DNA from 3 places in the Paenibacillus xylanilyticus genome. Region 2 is predicted to be linked to each of the others. Evidence: riboswitches for the same ligand, from Rfam matches in the RefSeq annotation. Region 2 holds a riboswitch; each other region holds the start of a gene.
The links. A riboswitch is a leader RNA that binds a small molecule or an ion and turns the genes downstream of it on or off. The one in region 2 is predicted to bind thiamine pyrophosphate.
Positions count from the first base shown of each region.

Region 1: another riboswitch for thiamine pyrophosphate. It lies ahead of F4V51_RS02210 (ABC transporter substrate-binding protein); the one in region 2 lies ahead of thiC (phosphomethylpyrimidine synthase ThiC).
Region 3: another riboswitch for thiamine pyrophosphate. It lies ahead of F4V51_RS17470 (thiamine phosphate synthase); the one in region 2 lies ahead of thiC (phosphomethylpyrimidine synthase ThiC).

Region 1 covers NZ_CP044310.1:452,888-459,300, forward strand. The annotation lists gene F4V51_RS02190 (TatD family hydrolase) at 1-700, opposite strand, end outside; gene F4V51_RS02195 (ABC transporter ATP-binding protein) at 802-1,707, opposite strand; gene F4V51_RS02200 (ABC transporter permease) at 1,751-2,509, opposite strand; gene F4V51_RS02205 (MTH1187 family thiamine-binding protein) at 2,509-2,799, opposite strand; gene F4V51_RS02210 (ABC transporter substrate-binding protein) at 3,021-4,061, opposite strand; TPP riboswitch at 4,273-4,385, opposite strand; gene F4V51_RS02215 (VOC family protein) at 4,590-4,976, opposite strand; gene F4V51_RS02220 (DUF2798 domain-containing protein) at 5,149-5,649, shown strand; gene F4V51_RS02225 (MFS transporter) at 5,885-6,413, opposite strand, start outside.
Region 2 covers NZ_CP044310.1:680,930-687,342, reverse strand. The annotation lists gene thiC (phosphomethylpyrimidine synthase ThiC) at 1-1,579, opposite strand, end outside; TPP riboswitch at 1,934-2,047, opposite strand; gene F4V51_RS03230 (IclR family transcriptional regulator) at 2,170-2,913, opposite strand; gene F4V51_RS03225 (alpha/beta hydrolase) at 3,274-4,299, shown strand; gene F4V51_RS03220 (Fe-Mn family superoxide dismutase) at 4,460-5,767, shown strand; gene F4V51_RS03215 (hypothetical protein) at 5,927-6,151, opposite strand; gene F4V51_RS03210 (lipoate--protein ligase family protein) at 6,222-6,413, opposite strand, start outside.
Region 3 covers NZ_CP044310.1:3,969,780-3,976,192, reverse strand. The annotation lists gene F4V51_RS17480 (hypothetical protein) at 1-89, shown strand, start outside; gene F4V51_RS17475 (ABC-F family ATP-binding cassette domain-containing protein) at 228-1,778, shown strand; TPP riboswitch at 1,888-1,997, shown strand; gene F4V51_RS17470 (thiamine phosphate synthase) at 2,232-2,858, shown strand; gene thiO (glycine oxidase ThiO) at 2,888-4,120, shown strand; gene thiS (sulfur carrier protein ThiS) at 4,117-4,320, shown strand; gene F4V51_RS17455 (thiazole synthase) at 4,324-5,091, shown strand; gene F4V51_RS17450 (ThiF family adenylyltransferase) at 5,088-6,137, shown strand; gene F4V51_RS17445 (response regulator transcription factor) at 6,297-6,413, shown strand, end outside.

The DNA of each region.
Region 1 (6,413 bases), 230 kb from region 2:
TGGCGGGATGTGTCATTCTTCCCTGAAACGGCCCTTCGAAAGGCCAAGGTCCGTCCGTCTCTGCCATGACCTGTTCAGATGGATATTGTCTTACCAGCTCACGAATTTCCTCTTCATACTGAATGTCTGGCGTAAAGGAGATGAAGTACCCGTTATCCGCCATTCGCCGCACGGTTTGACGGGAACCCTTGAACCAGTGGAAATGGGCGCGTCTGACCTGATATTGCTCCAGCAAGTCGCATGCGATGTCGGCATCCTCGTAAACGGCATGAAGCACGATGGGTTTGTTATGCCGCTTGGCGAGTTGAATAAACCGTTCGAGCAGCTCGATATATCCACTCTGATCAAAAGCAAGTCCTGCCTGTTCTGCTTCCTGGCGATTGTAGTAGGGCAGTCCAACTTCCCCGATGGCTGCAGCTTGTTCGATATGCCTTTCAATCCAGTCGAAGAACAGGTTCTGATCCTGCGCCGATGGCAGGGGCTGTTCCGGATGAAAGCCAAAAGCCGGATAGATGAATCGGGGATTCTGTCTCGCCAGATCCAGATTGTCCTGTGCCGAGGTGATATTCATGGAAACGGCGATGACAGCCTCAACCTGTTGATCCGGGAAAGATTGCAGCATATGCTGCTGTTCCTCCACGGTATATTTGTCAAAATGGATATGAGCATCAATCAGTGGTGCAAAAGCTTGGGAATGCATGAAAGTGGCCCCTCCTAATTATCTTTTATCTTTTGAAGGTTGATACGTAAATATCATGAATGCGGATCACCGTTTTGGAAAAATATAACGAAAAACCCGCGCTATGGAGTTAGCCGGGCTTTTCTCTGTTCTTCTTTCATCCACTCCGAAATCTGCCGTTTGCGTTCGAGGAAAGCCTTCTCTTCCGTTATTTCTTCACGTCTTGGACGATCAAAAGGGACATGTACCTCATGCAGCACAGTCGCAGGTCGGTTGGATAATACATAGATTCGATCGGCAAGCAGCAGTGCCTCTTCGATATTGTGGGTGATAAACAGGACGGATCGGCGGTTCTGTTCCCATATATCGAGCAGCCATCGCTGCATGTCACTGCGTGTCAACGCATCGAGGGCGCTGAAGGGCTCATCCAGCAGCATCAGTTCCTGCGGGCTGAGCAGGGCACGTAAAAAGGCTGCCCGCTGCTGCATACCGCCCGATAACATGTGCGGATAAGCCTGTTCAAATCCTCCCAGACCGACGCTGGAAAGCCACTTCCGTGCTTCCGCAAGCGCTTCTGCCTTGGGTGGCGTATGTGCTGATACTTCCCCGGCCAGCAGCACGTTGTCTTCAATGGTACGCCAAGGAAAGAGAGCGGGCTGCTGCGGCATATAGCTGATTTTACCCCGCTGCCCGGTAACGTTCTGTCCGTTCATGAGAACCTGGCCGGTTTGGGGTTTCAATAATCCGCCAATGATATGGAACAACGTACTCTTGCCGCATCCGGATGGCCCAACGATCGCTACGAATTCGCCCTGTTCTACGGTCAGGGATAATCCGTTCAGGACAGACAGCTTGTTCCGTCGTTCACGGAAGGAAGCGTGGACGTCCTGAACTTCCAGTGCAGGCAGGCTCTGCTTACCCGAATCGGAGGTAGCGGTGGAAGCAGTGCGGAGTGATTCTTCTCGAGTTGAAATTCCAGTGCTTCCGCCTGGTGCAGGTGGTGCCTGTTCGTTATATTTGAGTGTCATCTCACATTCACTTCCTAACCTTGTATAGTGCTTTTGCTGCGAATCAGCGCTTCTGTGGTCGCCAGCGAACGAGCAGCTTCTCCAGCAGGGCAATAAACAGGAAGAGCAGCAGGCTGAGCGCGACAATAATCATGATCGCAACGAATAGACGATCTGTCCGGTAAGCGGACTTCTGAAGCATCATGTAATACCCGATCCCTTTGTCGGCTCCGATCCATTCAGCAATAATGGCACCCATAACGCTGTAAGTCGCGGCAATCTTGACACCAGAGAAGATGGAAGGCAGTGCGTGCGGGAGCTCCAGCTTCCAGAAAATTGGGCCGCGTCTCGCTCCCGCCATGCGCATGTAATTCATCATGGCGGCATCCGTACGTGTCAAACCATCCATGGCTGCGACAGCAACGGGAAAGAAGCAGACCAGGATGATGGTAATCAACTTGGGCAGCAGTCCGAATCCGAACCAGATCAGCAGGAGCGGAGCGAGCGCAATTGTCGGTATATTTTGACTAAGAATAAGTAAAGGATACAGGGCAGATTTCAGAAAAGGAATCAGATGCAGTACCATGGCGATCAGCAGCCCAACCAGCGTACCGGCCGCGAAGCCAATTAACGTGAGTTGAATGGTCGCCCATGCATGCATGCCCAGACGATCTGCTTGGGAGGCTGCTTCCTGTGCGATGTCGGAAGGTGCGGGCAGCATCCATTTCTCAATATGAAACAGGGACACGGCACCCTGCCATAGGGCTATAAAGAGAATAACCGCCACAATGGGCGGCCATACACTTTTGAAGTACGTATGCATTAGCGATATTTCTCCGTCAGGGTATCCATGCTGAAGCCGTTCGGGCTATGGGCGATTTTGATCTGGGAGATGATGCTTGGACTGCCAGCCTCCACGAGCACCTCATGCATTTTACGGACAACTTCCAGCAGTTCCTCCAGCTCACCTTCCATTGTGGTATCGAGCGGATTAACCTGATATTTCAAGCCGGATTGCTGGATCACTTCGATCGCCCGATCTACATACGGATACGAATTTTCGCCATTCGGCGTTTTGGGAATCACTTGAATGCTAAGCAGTGTACTTGCCATGAGAGATCACGGCTCCTTTCGAGATGAGTAAGTAGAACATCGTGAATGTACACTTGACCACTTCGATTGCAGCACCCTCTTCCGATCGCTGTTATCACCGGATTTCTTGATTCCATTTTTAATGGGGAAATCCGGCGATAAAGGCGACCACTTTGTTTCTACAGATGGGTTCAGCACTCTTCGTTCCGGTGTACATAAAAGTCGACTTATACAGTTATATTTTATTGGGGTAAAAAATCGTTCGTATACGCTTGGGATACATCGATCTGCTCATCAAGCAGTTTTTTGCTGAACATCCAGTCCGTGTAGTTCTGCCACACTTCCTGTTTTTGCTCACCCCAGCGCGGAGCGTCATCCTTGTATTTCGGGCTCAGCCATTTCTGACTTGCCACCACAAGGTCCTTATCGAGATCAGGTACAGCCTTGATTAAAATGTCCGCAGCTTCTTCGGGATGATCAATCGCATATTGATACCCTTCAGAAGTAGCCTTCATAAATGCCTTCACCAGTTCGGGGTCGTTCTGAATGGTCTGCTCGTTCGTCACGAGTACAGGCGTGTAATAGTCCAGCGCATCGGAATAATCCTTCACATACAGCATGTCGAGGGGTTCTCCGCGCAGCTCGGCTTCAATGCCGGTCCATGCATAGAAGATCCATGCAAAATCAATGTCCCGTTTCACTGCGGTAAAAAAGTCGGCGTCGCCCATATTAATATTTTTTACTTTGGACACATCGGCGCCTTCGCCTTCCATAATGGATTGCATAACCGCTTCTTCAACGGGTGATCCCCAGCCGCCATAGGATTTGCCTTCGAAATCCTTGGGTGATTTGATTTTTCGATCCACCGGAGCGGCGAATCCAGACGTATTATGCTGAATGACAGCTGCAATGGAGACGAGCGGAACGTCCTGTGTGCGGGCCTGTGTTACGCTCTCCTGATAACTTACCCCAAAAGGAACCTCGTTTGAGGCTACCATCGTATCCGCACCGCCAGCTCCCGGCTGTACAATCTCGACATTCAAACCTTCTGCCTGGTAAAACCCTTGATCCACGGCGGCATAAAGGCCGGTGTGGTTCGTATTGGGTGTCCAGTCGAGCACGACCTTAACATCCTTCAATGCTGCGCTGTCACCTTCGCTGCTGTTTTCAGTGGTGCTGCTGCCATTCTGTCCTGCAGGTGCTGCTTCCTTGCTGCCGCATGCAGCTACGGTGACCAGTGTCATACACAAGAGCAGGAGTCCAATCATTTTACGCCATCTCATCTTGTTTTTTTCTCTCCTTCATATGGTCCGGCCAGTGGCGCGGGGTACTCCTTGGCTTCATATCCAAGCATGGTGCATAAATCCTTCGATTTATACCAGCTATGATCCGGATGACGTACTTTTTGTGTCAAAAAGATACCATCAAAAAAAGCGCCCCGTAATCCGGGACGCGTGCAGGCGTTAGAGAGGTGGCTGCAGCACATGGCTGGGCCAATTCGATATACTCCGATTCCTACGCTGGCATGATCCAGATCAGGTCTAAGGGTTAGTATCTTGATGGGATACACTCTCAGCCGGCCAATTCCGACTCCCCTGGGAAACTATGAAGTTACGGGCATTACTAGGTGTAATTATAGGCCAGAGGCCGGAATGTGTCCAGTCAGGAACTGGAGGAATAGCCAAGGGAGGATTGCTTTGGGGAATGTACCTTATATCAGGAAGGATACGCGGATCGGAATCGATATTTGTTTGAAGGCAGAGGGGTACAGGTTATTTCTGGTATGAAATATCCCTTATGCGATATATGGTTTAGCGCTGGAAAAACTCAATCCATTCCTTTTCTGGTCCATAGATGAAGAAATATCGATAGCCGTTGGGCAGCGTAATGATCTCCCCGTCGATAAACTCTGCCTCCGTAGCCTGGATACGCTTATATTCCGCATCAAGGTCCTCTACGTGGATGGCAAAATGGTGCACCGTTCCTTCGGAAGGCAGTTTATCACTGTATCCCTGAATCAATTCAATCTCCGTTTCATCACTACCATTGAAGCCAAGGAAAGCGAGTTGAATGACACCGTTCGTGTGAGTTACCCGGTCTTTCAATTCGAGTCCTACAATCTCCGTATAGAAACGCAGTGTTGTCTCCAGATCACGTACAGCAATACCGATATGGTCAATACGCTTTTGAAAACCCATCATGAAAACCTCCCAAGTTCAGAAAATTGTTTCTTACATATTAAGGGATATGATAGATTCCTAATTCCGAGTTGTCAAATGAGATTTAAATCAAATTCACAGAATGTTCACTTATGTGGAGATATTCGCGATCTTTATAATTGGCAGAGTAAACAGAGAGGATGAGAGAGAGTTGCCAACTACGAAGAAAGAGCATATTTATTTTGGCTTGATGATGTGTACAGGAATGGTCATCGTGATGATGTCCTTCAACCTGATTTACAACGGATTAATCGGTAAATTATCCCCGCTTGAATTACTGTTTCAGTTCGTTTTGTGTTTTGCCGTTGCTTTCCTGGTGGAATCCTTTATTGTCGGCCCAGTAGCCCAGAAAGCTGCCTTTTCACTGCCGTTTGACAAGTCCAACAAGCTTCTCGGTATTGTGGCCATGTCTTGCTGCATGGTTGTTGGCATGGTTTTGATCATGTCCTTATACGGTATGGCTACATCTTATTTTGCGGATCAATTGATGGGGAAACCGCTGCTCGAAACCTATCTTCACACCATTGCTCGTAACTTTAGTCTGGCCCTTCCGCTGCAGCTTTTCATTATTGGGCCCCTTATTCGTTACGTATTCCGCACATTTATTAAAGGGAAAGAAGTAGTGGCTCCCTTGATCAACAACGAGGCTTAGTAAACCTTCTGAATTTAATTTATAAATGAATGCTGATATTTTTCACTCCAAAAATGAAATAACCTGCCGCAAACTATTTCCTGGGCAATCATGATGTAGACCATTGGACCACATGAGTTTCAGTCTACATTACAATTATTGAAGCAAAAATGGCTCCAAAGCATACGCTTCGGAGCCACTTTTCATTATAGCTAAATTGGTGAATCCAAAATTTAATACGAACGCAAGACGGTAATCAAACGGAAGCTGCACGTTGTCTGTTCTGCCACTGATAAGCAACCAAGCTGATTACAAGCAGACCCCCAGCAAATAGTGCAAGCATCCATGTGGATTGATTAACGTCCAGATGATCCAGACTCCAACCGGTAAGCAGAGGCAGAATGGCGCCGCCGACTCCGCCAGATGCAATCAGGATACTGGGCGTAGACTCTTCTGTTCCTGGCAGCATTTTGCTGGCAAAAACGAGAGCAATGGAGAAAACTCCGGAAAACGCCAGTCCAAGCAGGAGAATAATTAGAAAAGCAGACCAGATCTGGTTGGTGAACGGAAAAATAGCCATAAGCAGAACAGCTGCCAGACAGCTGTACAAAATGTACACGCGATACTGGAACTTTTCAGCGATATACCCGGCGAAGAGTCTTCCAACAGACATCGCGATCCAGAAGCAGGTAACACTAAGAGCTGCCCCAGCTTCCTTCATGTTCATTTTTTCAATCAGAATGGCAGGCATGAAATTGGCAAGACTCATCTCCGTGCCGACATAG
Region 2 (6,413 bases):
ACTGGTCCCGCCAGCGGAATTCGAAGCGGGCCTTCGACAGCGCGTCATCCCGGCGCTGTGCACGCGGATGGCCTTTGGCCAGATCAGCGGCATGTGCCGCAATCTTGTAAGCAATAACGCCTTCCCGGACATCATCTTTGTTCGGCAGGCCCAGATGTTCCTTTGGTGTCACATAGCAGAGCATCGACGTTCCGAACCAGCCGATCATCGCCGCTCCAATGGCTGAGGTAATATGGTCATAGCCTGGTGCAATATCGGTTGTCAGCGGACCAAGTGTATAAAACGGTGCTTCCTTGCAGATCTCCATCTGAAGGTCGACATTCTCCTTAATCTTGTGCATCGGCACATGTCCTGGCCCCTCAATCATCACCTGCACATCATGCTTCCACGCAATCTGTGTCAGTTCACCAAGCGTAGCAAGTTCAGCCATCTGGGCTTCATCATTGGCATCATAGATGCTGCCCGGGCGGAGTCCATCTCCGAGAGAGAAGGCTACATCATACCTTTTCATGATTTCACAGATTTCCTCAAAATGCGTGTACAAAAAGTTTTCCTGATGGTGTGCAAGGCACCATGCCGCCATAATGGAACCACCTCTGGATACAATGCCGGTCATCCGTTTGGCCGTCATCGGTATGTAACGCAGCAGCACGCCTGCATGGATTGTAAAGTAATCCACACCCTGCTCGGCCTGCTCAACGAGCGTATCCCGGTATAACTCCCAGGTGAGTGCCTCGGCTTCGCCATTCACCTTCTCCAGCGCCTGATACAGCGGCACCGTCCCGATCGGCACCGGAGAATTGCGGATAATCCATTCCCTCGTCGTATGAATATCCTTGCCTGTGGAGAGATCCATTACCGTATCCGAACCCCAGCGTACCGCCCAAGTCATTTTCTCCACTTCTTCTTCAATCGAAGAGGATACGGCAGAGTTGCCGATATTGGCGTTGATCTTCACGTGGAAATGACGTCCGATCAGCATCGGTTCGCTCTCGGGATGATTAATATTCGATGGCAGAATAGCCCTGCCGCTCGCCAGCTCCTGCCGGACGAACTCCGGCTCTACGCCCTCACGGATAGCTGCAAACTCCATCTCAGGCGTAATAATGCCCTGCCTCGCATAATGCATCTGGGTGACACAGCGTCCGGATTGTGCACGCAGCGGTTTGCCGCGGAGGCCTGGATATTCTTCCGCTCCGGTTCTCTTCCCTCCAGGCTTCAGCCCGTTATCCTCCGGTTTGACGGTACGTCCCTGGTACGCCTCTACATCGTTTCGTTCCGTAATCCATCGTGCACGCAAAGCTGGCAGACCTGACCGGATATCGGCGTGAAATCCGGGATCCGTCATAGGGCCGCTCGTATCGTACACGCGCAGCGGCTCGTTATGCTCCACCCCTTGGGGGGTATTCGTGTCATGAAGGGCAATTTCACGCTCGGGTACGGCAATGTCCGGTCGTGAGCCCTGAATGTAAACTTTGCGGCTGCCGGGAAACGGTTGGACCCGCCCAGCCGCCACTGTTCCTTTTTCCAACCCCTGCTCTGCATGTTCCTGTGCTGTTGTTCTGTTGTTTGTGCTCATCGCTACCTCTTCCTCCTCGTTGGTCATCCCATGGTTGGGCCAGTTTGATTGCTCATGCACTCGTTCCATATCATCCACGCATAGGCAAGAAAAGAACGGCCAACTTCCGAAGAAAGAACATTACAGCGGCATAGCGTAGACAGAATCTGGCACAGGCATAAGTGGGTTATACCCAACTCCAGCTCTCCCGCAAAAGAAGACAACTCCCCTCTGCTGAGGATGATCGCTTGACGCTGTATATAAAAAAGCCGGTTCCCGAGGGAACCGGCTTATGTCCATCACCCATAACAAGCCTGATGCCAAGCTCCCACAAGTGGAGACATGCCAAAGGCTAAATTATGCAGGTGTTCGTGGTTATATCGCCGATTACTTCCCTACGCTGGTATGATCCAGATCAGGTGCAAAGGGTCCGGAATCTCATGCGATCCCGTCTCAGTCCGGACAATTCGGACTCCCCCAGTAACGTTAACAGTTGCGGTATGTGTACCGCAGTTCCATATTCAATTCATTCCAGCCCCGCTGAGCTGTCCATTACAGACTAGCGCAAGCCAGTCAGAAATACAACCCTTTATCTTCCATTGCATGCCGGATCAGGCCAACATGAGGCCCATCTGCGCAGCTGCTTCCTTAAGTACAGGTGCATATTCGTGCAAAGTTTCCTGGGACAGGCGGCTAACGGGACCCGATACGGATAGCGCAGCAGCAATATTCCCCTTACGATCCATAATAGGAACGGATACTGCAGCCGCTCCAGGCTCACGTTCTTCGTAGCTGGTCGCATATCCATTCTCCCGAATATCGCCCATCTGGGCCAGATAAACTTCGGGATCGATAAATACGGGCCATTCGGGGCCATTCATCAGTTCCTCCCGGTCTTCTTCCGTCGCAAATGCCATGAGTACTTTGCTGGAAGCCCCTACCGATAGAGGAAGACGGACACCAACCGGAGCCACCCGCCGGATGGCCTGATCACTCTGAACAGCCTGAATACGGATACGCTCACTGCCATCCCGCAGGTACAGACTGACTGTTTCTCCCAAACGATCTCTGAGCCGCTCCATCGCAGGAAGCAGCAAAATGGCAGGGTCATCACTGCGGGACATATGAGCAGACAGCTCCCAGATTCGAATCCCGAGCCTGTATTTCTCAGTGGCCGCATCACGAATGACAAAGCCCTTCTCCTCCAGCGTTGCCATCAGACGGTGAACCGTACTTTTGTGCAAACCAATCTGACTCGCAATTTCCGTGAGTCCAAGATCGCTCCGTGTGGTAAAACATAATAATATATCCAGCGCCCGTTCCACAGCCCGGACGGTTAATTTGCGGTCTTCCATGGCATAATGCCCTCCTCATGTTTCATCACATGAAACTTGGTTACATAAATTATATGAGAAACGATCTCATCTGTAAACCAAAATGAGCCAAATCATGACGTTAAGAAGTGTAAATATTTTCTTTTTATAAGACTAAATCCCCTGCAATTTGCACCATCAGGAAATGTTAACCATATATCTTTTGGACTATATAACAATTGCGTAACAAATGCCTCCAATCAATTGACTTTGACTATATGGAAACATACGATAAAGATATATAAGCAAGACTTTGCTGTCATGTCAGCAAGGACACCAAGATATATTATCTGATCTGAACTCGTTGTTATCTTCAATTGATCTTAATAAGGAGGGGCAATCATGTTTCCGACATCCCAGAGCGAAGCCCCGCTGCAAACGAAAGTGTCCGATCTGCCTTCTTCGTTATCACCGAGGCTGATCCGGTTCAAACATATTATCGTAGCGTTGCTGCTCTCCGTTGTATTTTTTCTGCTCTTTTGTTTCATTGCCCTACACGGTTATATTGCCTGGGTATTATCCAACCCGACCGTAGCTCCCGTGTTCTCCAATCCAATGCAGGCCAAGAACATGAAGTATGAGGATATCACGTTCCCGGCAGCAGATGGCAGCCGTACGATGCAGGGCTGGTATATCCCCGCAGACACGGATGTCAACAAAACCATTATCTTCAGTCATGGATATGGGGCCAATCGTGAGGAAACCTGGGTTCCCATGTATGACCTGGCACACTATGCCCACCAGCTCGGGTTCAATGTCGTGATGTTTGACTATGGTTTCGCCTCACAGGTGAACAAGGCAGTCGCTACAGGAGGCAAAGCCGAGTCCCAGCAATTGCTTGGTGCCATTCAGTTCGCCAAGCAGCGCGGTGCTCAGGAGCTTGTTGTCTGGGGATTCTCGATGGGCGCAGGCACAGCATTACAGACGGGTCTGCTAACCGAGAACGTGGATGCCATGATTCTCGACAGCACCTTCCTGCTAGAGCCGGATACGCTGTATCACAACATTCATAACCAGATTGATCTGCCGCGACAACCAACTCTGCAGATCATGAATCTGTTATTCCCGGTTCTGAATGGCACCGGATTACAGCAGATTCCGTATCAGGAAGTCAAAAAGAAAGACTATCCGTTCCCGATCTTCTTCATTCACGGGACGGAGGATGAGAAGGCACCCTATCCAATCGCCGAGCTTCTCGCCGCCAACCAGACGAACACCTACTCAGAGGAATGGATCGTACAGGACGCACATCATGAGCTGATCTTCCGGGAACATCCGAAGGAGTATCTCCGCCGTGTCTCTACGTTCCTGAGTCATGTGACGAAGACAAGCAGCGACGATGTGGAAAATACCAATACCGGTGAATAGAATCTTCCGGTGATCAGAGCCCCTATGGGGCTCTTTTTTTATGCACACATAGGACAACATGGCAGGAGAATATACTTTTGGGACGATTATAAATGGTGAATCACAGTGTATCCCTTGAAGGGCTGCTATGACAATTGAATTGAATGGAGGTTTGCCGCATATGAATTGGTCTGGCTATGGACCCTTGCTGCCTCTGCGCATCCTGGAAGAGATCAGATTCTGGAAGGAGCAGGAGAAAGAGCATACGCTTGTTATTCGGGCACTGGTTCCCGATCTGGAGCCCACTTATGTAAAGCTGCTTGAAGAATGGGCAGTGACATTTGAAAATACCGAGAAGGCAGCCAACCAGCTGTTGAAACAGTTGTTACCCGGAACCCATCCGCCTGCCCCTTACATCATCGGAAGCGTAGAGCAGCTTATCGCCTCTGCACGTTCACAATCGCGGGAGTTCATCAGGCAGCTGTACGTCCTGCTCGAGCAAAGTGCTGCTGTGCAAGCTGTCCCGCTCGCCAAGGCAGTCATTCTGCACTTTATTCGCGAATCGGAATATTTCCTCGGCGTACTCGATACCTTGATTCAACCTGGAATCATGCGGGATTCGGTAAGTGATGCACCCTTTTCTTTGGATAAGTATGTTCAATTGTCAGGAAGCAGCGAACGTGAAGCAGCGGAGGAGCCGTCATCCATCGCTGGAAAAACTAACGCACCGTCAGCTCCATCAGCTCCCGCACCTTCATCATCTTCTTCACAGGTGCAGTCTTCAGAGGTCTCCGGTCTATCGCCTTCTTCCGGTACGACAGAGAGCATCACCTTACCTTCTACACCTCCTGTGAAGGAGAGACCTGTTCCGATTGGTGGACACACACTGCCTCCTCTGCCCTATGCCTACAACGCTCTTGAACCACATATTGATGAGATGACGATGCGCATTCATCACGATAAGCACCATCAATCCTATGTGGATGGACTCAATACAGCCGAGAAAAAACTGGCCGAGTCACGTAAAAAAAATAATTTCGAACTCGTCAAACATTGGGAACGGGAACTTGCCTTCAATGGTGCAGGCCATTACCTGCATACGATCTTCTGGACGATCATGAATCCCAGAGGCGGCGGCAAACCTTCCGGATTGCTTGCTGAACAGATCAAACGGGATTTTGGCAGTTATGAGGCATTCAAAAATCAATTCACTGAAGCGGCCAACAAAGTGGAAGGCAGCGGCTGGGCTCTCCTTGTCTGGAGTCCACGGGCGCACCGTTTGGAGATTTTACAGGCGGAGAAGCACCAGAACCTGTCCCAGTCCGACATCGTACCCCTCCTGCCGCTGGATGTATGGGAGCATGCCTACTATCTGAAGCATCAGAATGAGCGCAAGAAATATATTGAGGACTGGTGGAATGTCGTCTATTGGCCTGCGGTGGCTGAACGTTACGAAACTGCACGCAAGCTGTTATGGCCACCCTACTAGAACTGAAAAGGTAGAACCGAAAAGGGAACAAGAAAAAAGAGATATCTCCAGCCGATAGACTGCCAGATATCTCTTCTTCATTGGCAATAAAAAAAGCAAGCCTCTTGGTTCAAGAAGACTTGCTTGTATTTGGATATGTCTCTTCTGCGTCATGCCAGACTAGGAAGCACAGCCCTCGCACGCAACATAGTTGTCCCCAACCTGTTTGCTGATGGCAATCAGGTCACCCAGCTTGATATCTTCCTCACCCGTGAACTCCAGGTCGGCAATACGTGCAACGATCAAAGCCGCGGCTTCTTCCTTGCTTGTTGCCATTTGGCTGAACTCAGACTTCTCGCCTGAAGAAACAACCTCATATTCAAATGTATATCTCAAAGTTTCCATCTTGGCACTCTCCTTCCGAAATCACATCATATCATCTCTATTAACCAATTCCAAGTGTTCGCGAACGATACTAATCGTAGCGCAGTTTCATCTGCTCTGCCGTCTGCATGACTGCCTCCCGATTAACGGACAATACGCGGTCAGTTTCAGCCAAAGGGTATCGATTACGAAGCGTACGGACCAGGGAAGCGGTGTAAGCTGCTGCAGAAGGCACTCCTGCCAGCTCTTGAAGACTCGCCATTGTGCCGGGACGAACATCGGG
Region 3 (6,413 bases), 3.2 Mb from region 2:
GAGCTGAAGAAGTTTTTACCGATGCGAAGCAGGCCGCGGCGGCGGGGTATTTTGAGGGGAATTGCTACATTAACAAGGTTGTTCACTAAGTAAGGCTGCTGCGCCTACTACATTGCTTTCAGAAAAGGCAGGTCCTGTGCTAAAATAGGGTTTCAGTTCAGAACTTGACCGGTATCAACTATACCGAATAAAAAGTAATGTTAAATAGATAGGAGCAACCTCATCTCATGAGTTTATTGTCAGTGGAAAACGTCAGTCACAATTTTGGTGACCGCACGTTATTTAAAAATGTATCTTTTCGTTTACTTGCAGGAGAGCGTGTAGGCCTGGTTGGAGCTAATGGTGTAGGAAAGTCCACTTTAATGAACATTTTGACCGGAAAATTGCTGAAAGACAGCGGGAAAGTAGAGTGGACACCAAAGGTCCGGTACGGATATTTGGACCAGCATACCAAGCTGACTCCTGGCAAAACAATCCGTGACGTTTTAAAAGATGCCTTCCTTCCCCTGCTTGAGCTGGAAAAGGAAATGATGGCCATTACAGACCAGATGGCTGATGCAGATCCAGACCAGCTTGAAAAATTGCTGGAAGAAATGGGTGAAATCCAGGAGCAGCTTGAGCAGGGCGATTTTTATTTGATTGATGTAAAAGTGGAAGAAATGGCAAATGGCCTCGGATTATCCGCTATTGGGCTTGATCGTGACGTCGCTGCACTAAGCGGGGGACAACGGACGAAAGTATTGCTCGCCAAGTTGCTGCTCGAGAAACCGACGGCTCTTTTGCTGGACGAGCCAACCAACTACCTGGACGTAGAGCACATCGAATGGTTAACACGATATTTAAAAGATTATCCTTATGCATTCATCCTGATTTCGCATGATACGGAGTTCATGAATGAAGTCGTTAACGTCATTTACCATCTGGAATTTGCTAAATTGACGCGTTATGCTGCCAACTACAATAAGTTTCTCGAAATGGCCGATATGCAAAAAGCTCAACATATCGATGCTTATGAGAAACAGCAGGAATATATTAAGAAACAGGAAGATTTCATTCAGCGTAACAAGGCAAGAGCCTCCACATCCGGACGTGCCAAAAGCCGCGAGAAGCAGCTGGGCAAGATTGAACGAATCGATCGCCCGGATGAAGCGGCAAAACCGACATTTAAATTCAAAGATGCCCGTGCCAGCAGCAAAACAGTATTCGAGGGAATTGATTTTGAGATTGGTTATTCCTACCCTTTGCTGCCTAAAATGACAATGACAATCGAACGTGGTGAGAAGATAGCCATTGTTGGATGTAATGGTGTAGGTAAGTCGACGCTGCTTAAAACCATCTTGGGGAAAATACCTCCGATTAGCGGTAAAACGTTTCTGGGGGATTATCTGGAGACGGCTTATTTTGAACAGGAAGTCCGTGCTGGCAATATTACACCGATTGAAGATGTGTGGAACGAATTCTCCCATCTGACACAGAATGAAGTACGAGGACATTTGGCACGCTGCGGTTTGAAAAACGAGCACATCACTCGTCCGCTGAGTGCGCTTAGCGGGGGAGAACAAGCGAAAGTGCGCTTGTGCAAGCTTCTGATGCGTGAAAGCAATTGGATCCTGTTTGATGAACCAACAAACCACCTGGATGTAACAGCAAAAGCGGAACTAAAACGAGCTCTGCAAGAGTTTAAAGGTACAGTACTGCTCGTTTCGCATGAACCTGAATTTTATCAGGATTGGGTCACCAAAACATGGGACGTCGAAGCCTGGTCTGAGAAAAACTAATTGTTCCGCAGCAATGAAGTGCTCTAGAATCAAAATATTCATCGACAAGAGTTTGAAAAATCAACGGTGACAAAAAAAGGTGTCTATGGTAACATAGGCTACAACTTCATACGATCACTAGGGGGGCCGCTCGTTGCGGCTGAGATGGAATAATGCGATTCCGGACCCTTTGCACCTGATCTGGATTATACCAGCGTAGGGAAGTGGCGCGTTTTAGTTAATGATATGGGCAAATTAATATTCGATTTTGAAGCGAATGTGAATGCTCAGAAGTGGAACATGAAGGTGTCTCGTATATGGTTTAATAGCTTGTATACCTGACAACTGGCATGTAAAGCTCATTTAACTAACTTGACATGTTATCGCGGCCACTCCCTACGGGAGTGGCTTTTTTGTGCTTACATATTGTGACGGCAGGGAAGGTGAAACCAAACGGATATCTCTAGGAAACTTGTGAATTCATTATCGTTTGAGCTGCATGCTGTTTCGCCGGGCATAGGGGATGAAAAACGTTTTGTAAAGATTGCAACGAATTTATGGCCCTGGCTTGACTATATTCACATCCGGGAGAAACATTTAACCACTGAACAAAAAATCCAATGGGCGTACAGTTTGCTGTACGCAGGAATTCCAGCTGATAGGATCGTGATCAATGGTCTATGTGAGTTGAATGAGTTGGAGAAACATGTAGCATTTCAGAGGGTTCATTGGGGCCAGTCCAATTTGGCGACTATCCAAGGCAGCAGCCTGAACAAAAGCGATCGACTTCGTCTCGGCATTTCTGTTCACTCTCTTCACGAAGCTAGAGTAGCTGAAGAACGGGGAGCAGATTACCTCTTTTATGGTCATGTATTTTCCTCCAGCAGTAAACCTGGGAGCAAGCCGAGAGGGCTATCTGCACTGTCTGAAATATGCTCAGCTGTTTCCGTTCCCGTAATTGCCATTGGCGGTATTGGACCGGCAAACATAGCAGCTGTACGTGCAGCCGGAGCAAGTGGTGCGGCAGTAATATCATCTATCTGGACCAGTGATAATCCGCAACGCGCAGCAGCAGCCTTGAGGCAGGCTATTGAACGGTAGAAAATAAGACGGAACGCGGGGGTGAATGAATGAGCGGAGAAGCCAGAGGGCGAAGACGAAGTGGCAGACTTTACCGAAATGCAGCAGCTTTTACGGCCCAATTACGTGGAGAACTTCGTGGCAAGCTTCATGCCGAAACGATTGTTGTGGGAGGCGGCATTATAGGTTGTGCCATCGCGTATGAGCTAGCTTCACGAGGTAAAGAAGTGATTTTAATCGAGCGTGCACGTATTGCAGGTGAGACATCTTCTGCCGCAGCGGGCATGTTAGCTGCAGACAGCGAGACGTTTCATACTACTCTGATGTCAAAGCTAGCATATGAAAGTAGAAAACGACTGCATCAGCAAAGAGAACAGCTTCAACGACTAAGCGGCATTGAAATTGGCCTGCAGCAGAATGGATTCATTACACCATTTCGAAATGAAGACGAGATGAAAAAGTATTGCGATAACAGAAGAAGTACAGATTTGCTTACAGAGCAAATGTGGTGGGATCATTCCAATCTTCAACGTGAAGCCCCGTGGATAAGCAAGGAAACTTTCGGGGCTCTGTATAGAGCTTCAGAAAGTGAACTTCTTCCTGTCAATTTGGCACATGCCTATGCGGGCGCAGCTCAAACAATGGGCGCCAAAGTAATCGAAGGTGTACAGAATGTAAGTCTATCTGCCGATTCGAGCGGAATCCAGGCTGTGGAAACGTCGATTGGAAGATTAACGTGTAAGCAGGTTGTTGTCGCAGCTGGATTACAAGGTGGAGAGATATTGAAGCAGGTGGGTCTTCACCTGCCCACTCTTCCAGTGAAAGGTGAAATTGCAGCAATTCAATATGCGAAACATGATGCAGATTACAGACCTGACAAGACGGTTTATGCAGATAATGTATACATTGTCCCCAAAGCAAACGGAGAAGTTTGGATCGGAGCAACCAGTTTACCAGGACACTCGGATCGGGATGTAACTGTTGAAGGTATTCAAAAGCTGCTTACATCCGCAGCTGGCTGGGTCCCTGGAATTCAGCAAGCCCAGTTTATCCGTGCTTGGGCAGGGGTTCGACCAGCGACTCCTGACGGTTTGCCTTATCTGGGAGCTTATAAAAGCATACCTGGGCTATATGCCGCATTTGGACATTACAGAAATGGCATCTTACTGAGCGCAATAACCGGCAGTCTGATGGCTGATTTGATTGCTGGCCATTCTTCGGAGGAGCTTGGCATTGATGAATTGAGTCCGGAGCGTTTGAGCAGAAAGGAGATTATGCAGTGAACATCATCGTAAACGGGCAGAGCATGAACATTGATGAAGATTTGAATCATGTGGATCAGCTGCTGCAATCTTTTAATTTGCAGGTGAAAACTGTGGTGGTTGAGTTAAATCGCCAAATTCTGATGAGGGAGCACCATGCATCGACTGTTTTAAGAGACGGAGACCGAATTGAGATCGTACATTTTGTGGGAGGCGGTTAAAACATGCTGAAGATAGGACATCATTCATTTCTTTCCAGATTGTTGTTGGGTACGGGCAAATTTGAGGATTTGGATATACAGAGTCAAGCGGTAGAAGCGTCAGGAACCGAAGTGCTGACTTTTGCTGTTCGACGCCTGAACTTGGAAGATCGGGATAAACGCCACTTCCTTGATACACTCGATTTGAAGCGATTCACGTTACTTCCTAATACCGCAGGTGCTTCCACTGCAGAAGAGGCCGTCCGAATCGCTGAACTTGCCCGTGCCTCAGGACTTTGTGATATGATAAAAGTAGAAGTGATCGGAGATGGAGTCACGCTGCTGCCAGATCCGATCGAAACGTACAAGGCCTGCGAGATCTTGCTGGGAAAAGGCTTCATCGTACTGCCTTATATCTCGGATGATGTGATTTTAGCCAAACGGCTGCAGCAGCTTGGGGTTCATGCAGTCATGCCAGGTGCTTCACCGATCGGAGCTGGGAGAGGCATTATCAACCCGTACAACCTGGAAATCATAATCGAGCAAGCGGTAGTTCCTGTAATTGTGGATGCGGGATTGCGGTCCCCCAAAGATGCTGCTTATGCCATGGAGCTTGGGGCGGATGGTGTGCTGCTGAATACGGCGGTGTCCGGTTCGGGAAACCCGGTTAAAATGGCAAAAGCAATGCGAATGGGAGTTGAGGCGGGAAGACTTGCTTATGAAGCAGGTATGATACCCGTTAAGCGTTATGCAGCAGCCAGCAGTCCGGCGGAAGGAATGGTTCATACATGATAGAAGAAACAAATTCAACGGAGCAAAGTGATCGATATTCGAGACAGGAACGATACGCTCCGCTTGGCAAAGAAGGTCAGCGAAGACTAAACAACAGCAGGGTTGTTATCGTGGGGGCCGGTGCACTGGGAACCGGCATTGCAGAGACGCTCGCCAGATCAGGTATTGGACACATTACCATTGCGGACCGGGACTATGTGGAATGGAGCAACCTGCAGCGACAGCAGCTCTATGTTGAGCAGGATGCAGCTCAGCGAATGCCAAAAGCGATGGCAGCCCAAAAACGCCTGCGTGATATCAACTCCTCGGTTGTCATTGAAGGCAAGGTGATGGATGTCCGTGCAGACGAGCTGGAGGATCTCATTCAAAATGCAGATCTCATCATGGATGCCACGGATAATTTTGATACAAGGCTGCTGCTTAATGACATGTCCCAGAAATACCGCATTCCCTGGATTTATGGGGGGTGTGTGGGGAGTTATGGTATCACCTATACATTCCTGCCTGGGGATACCCCTTGTCTGAACTGTTTACTTGGCGAGGTACCGCTCGGTGGAGATACTTGCGATACATCGGGGATTATACCCCAGGCTGTGCAGATGGTAACGGCGAACCAGACAGCAGAAGCGATGAAGCTTCTTAGCGGTAATGAAGGTGCGCTGCGGCGTAAGCTGTTGTCGTTTGATGTATGGCGGAATGAGTACATATCCATAAATGTGGATGGGGCCAAAAAAGCAGATTGCCCTTCCTGCGGAAATACCGCTTCTTATCCTTACCTTTCCGCTGCCAATCTGGAGAAAACCGATGTGTTATGCGGTAGGGATACGGTACAGATTCGTCCTTCTCGCTCCATGAAGCTGAATCTTCAAGATACGGCTGAGCGTCTGAGAAGGCTTGATGAAGGACCAGTTGAAGTCAATCCGTTCCTGATCTCTTTTAAGACAGGGGTGCATCGATTGGTTATTTTTCAGGATGGACGTGTTTTGGTTCATGGTACAAAAGATACTGCAGAAGCTCGTACACTCGTACATCGATACTTTGGCTAAATGATTAATTTCTCGAGTCTGTTCCCTATAGGGGAATGGACTTTTTCGTTTTACGGCATGCTAAACAAACAAAGGTTGCTGTACTTCAGGTGAAAATGATTAGCAAATTGGTCATGTTACACCTTGTCAGCGGTATGAGACAGGCCGGGTGAAAACGAAATGAAAACGTCCATTTTACTTATTGGTGCCGAAGACCGAACGAACTCGATTAAGGAAGTGTTGTGTACCGAAAGTTACTCCGTTTTTGATATTAAGTGGGAAGAACTGTATCAGGAA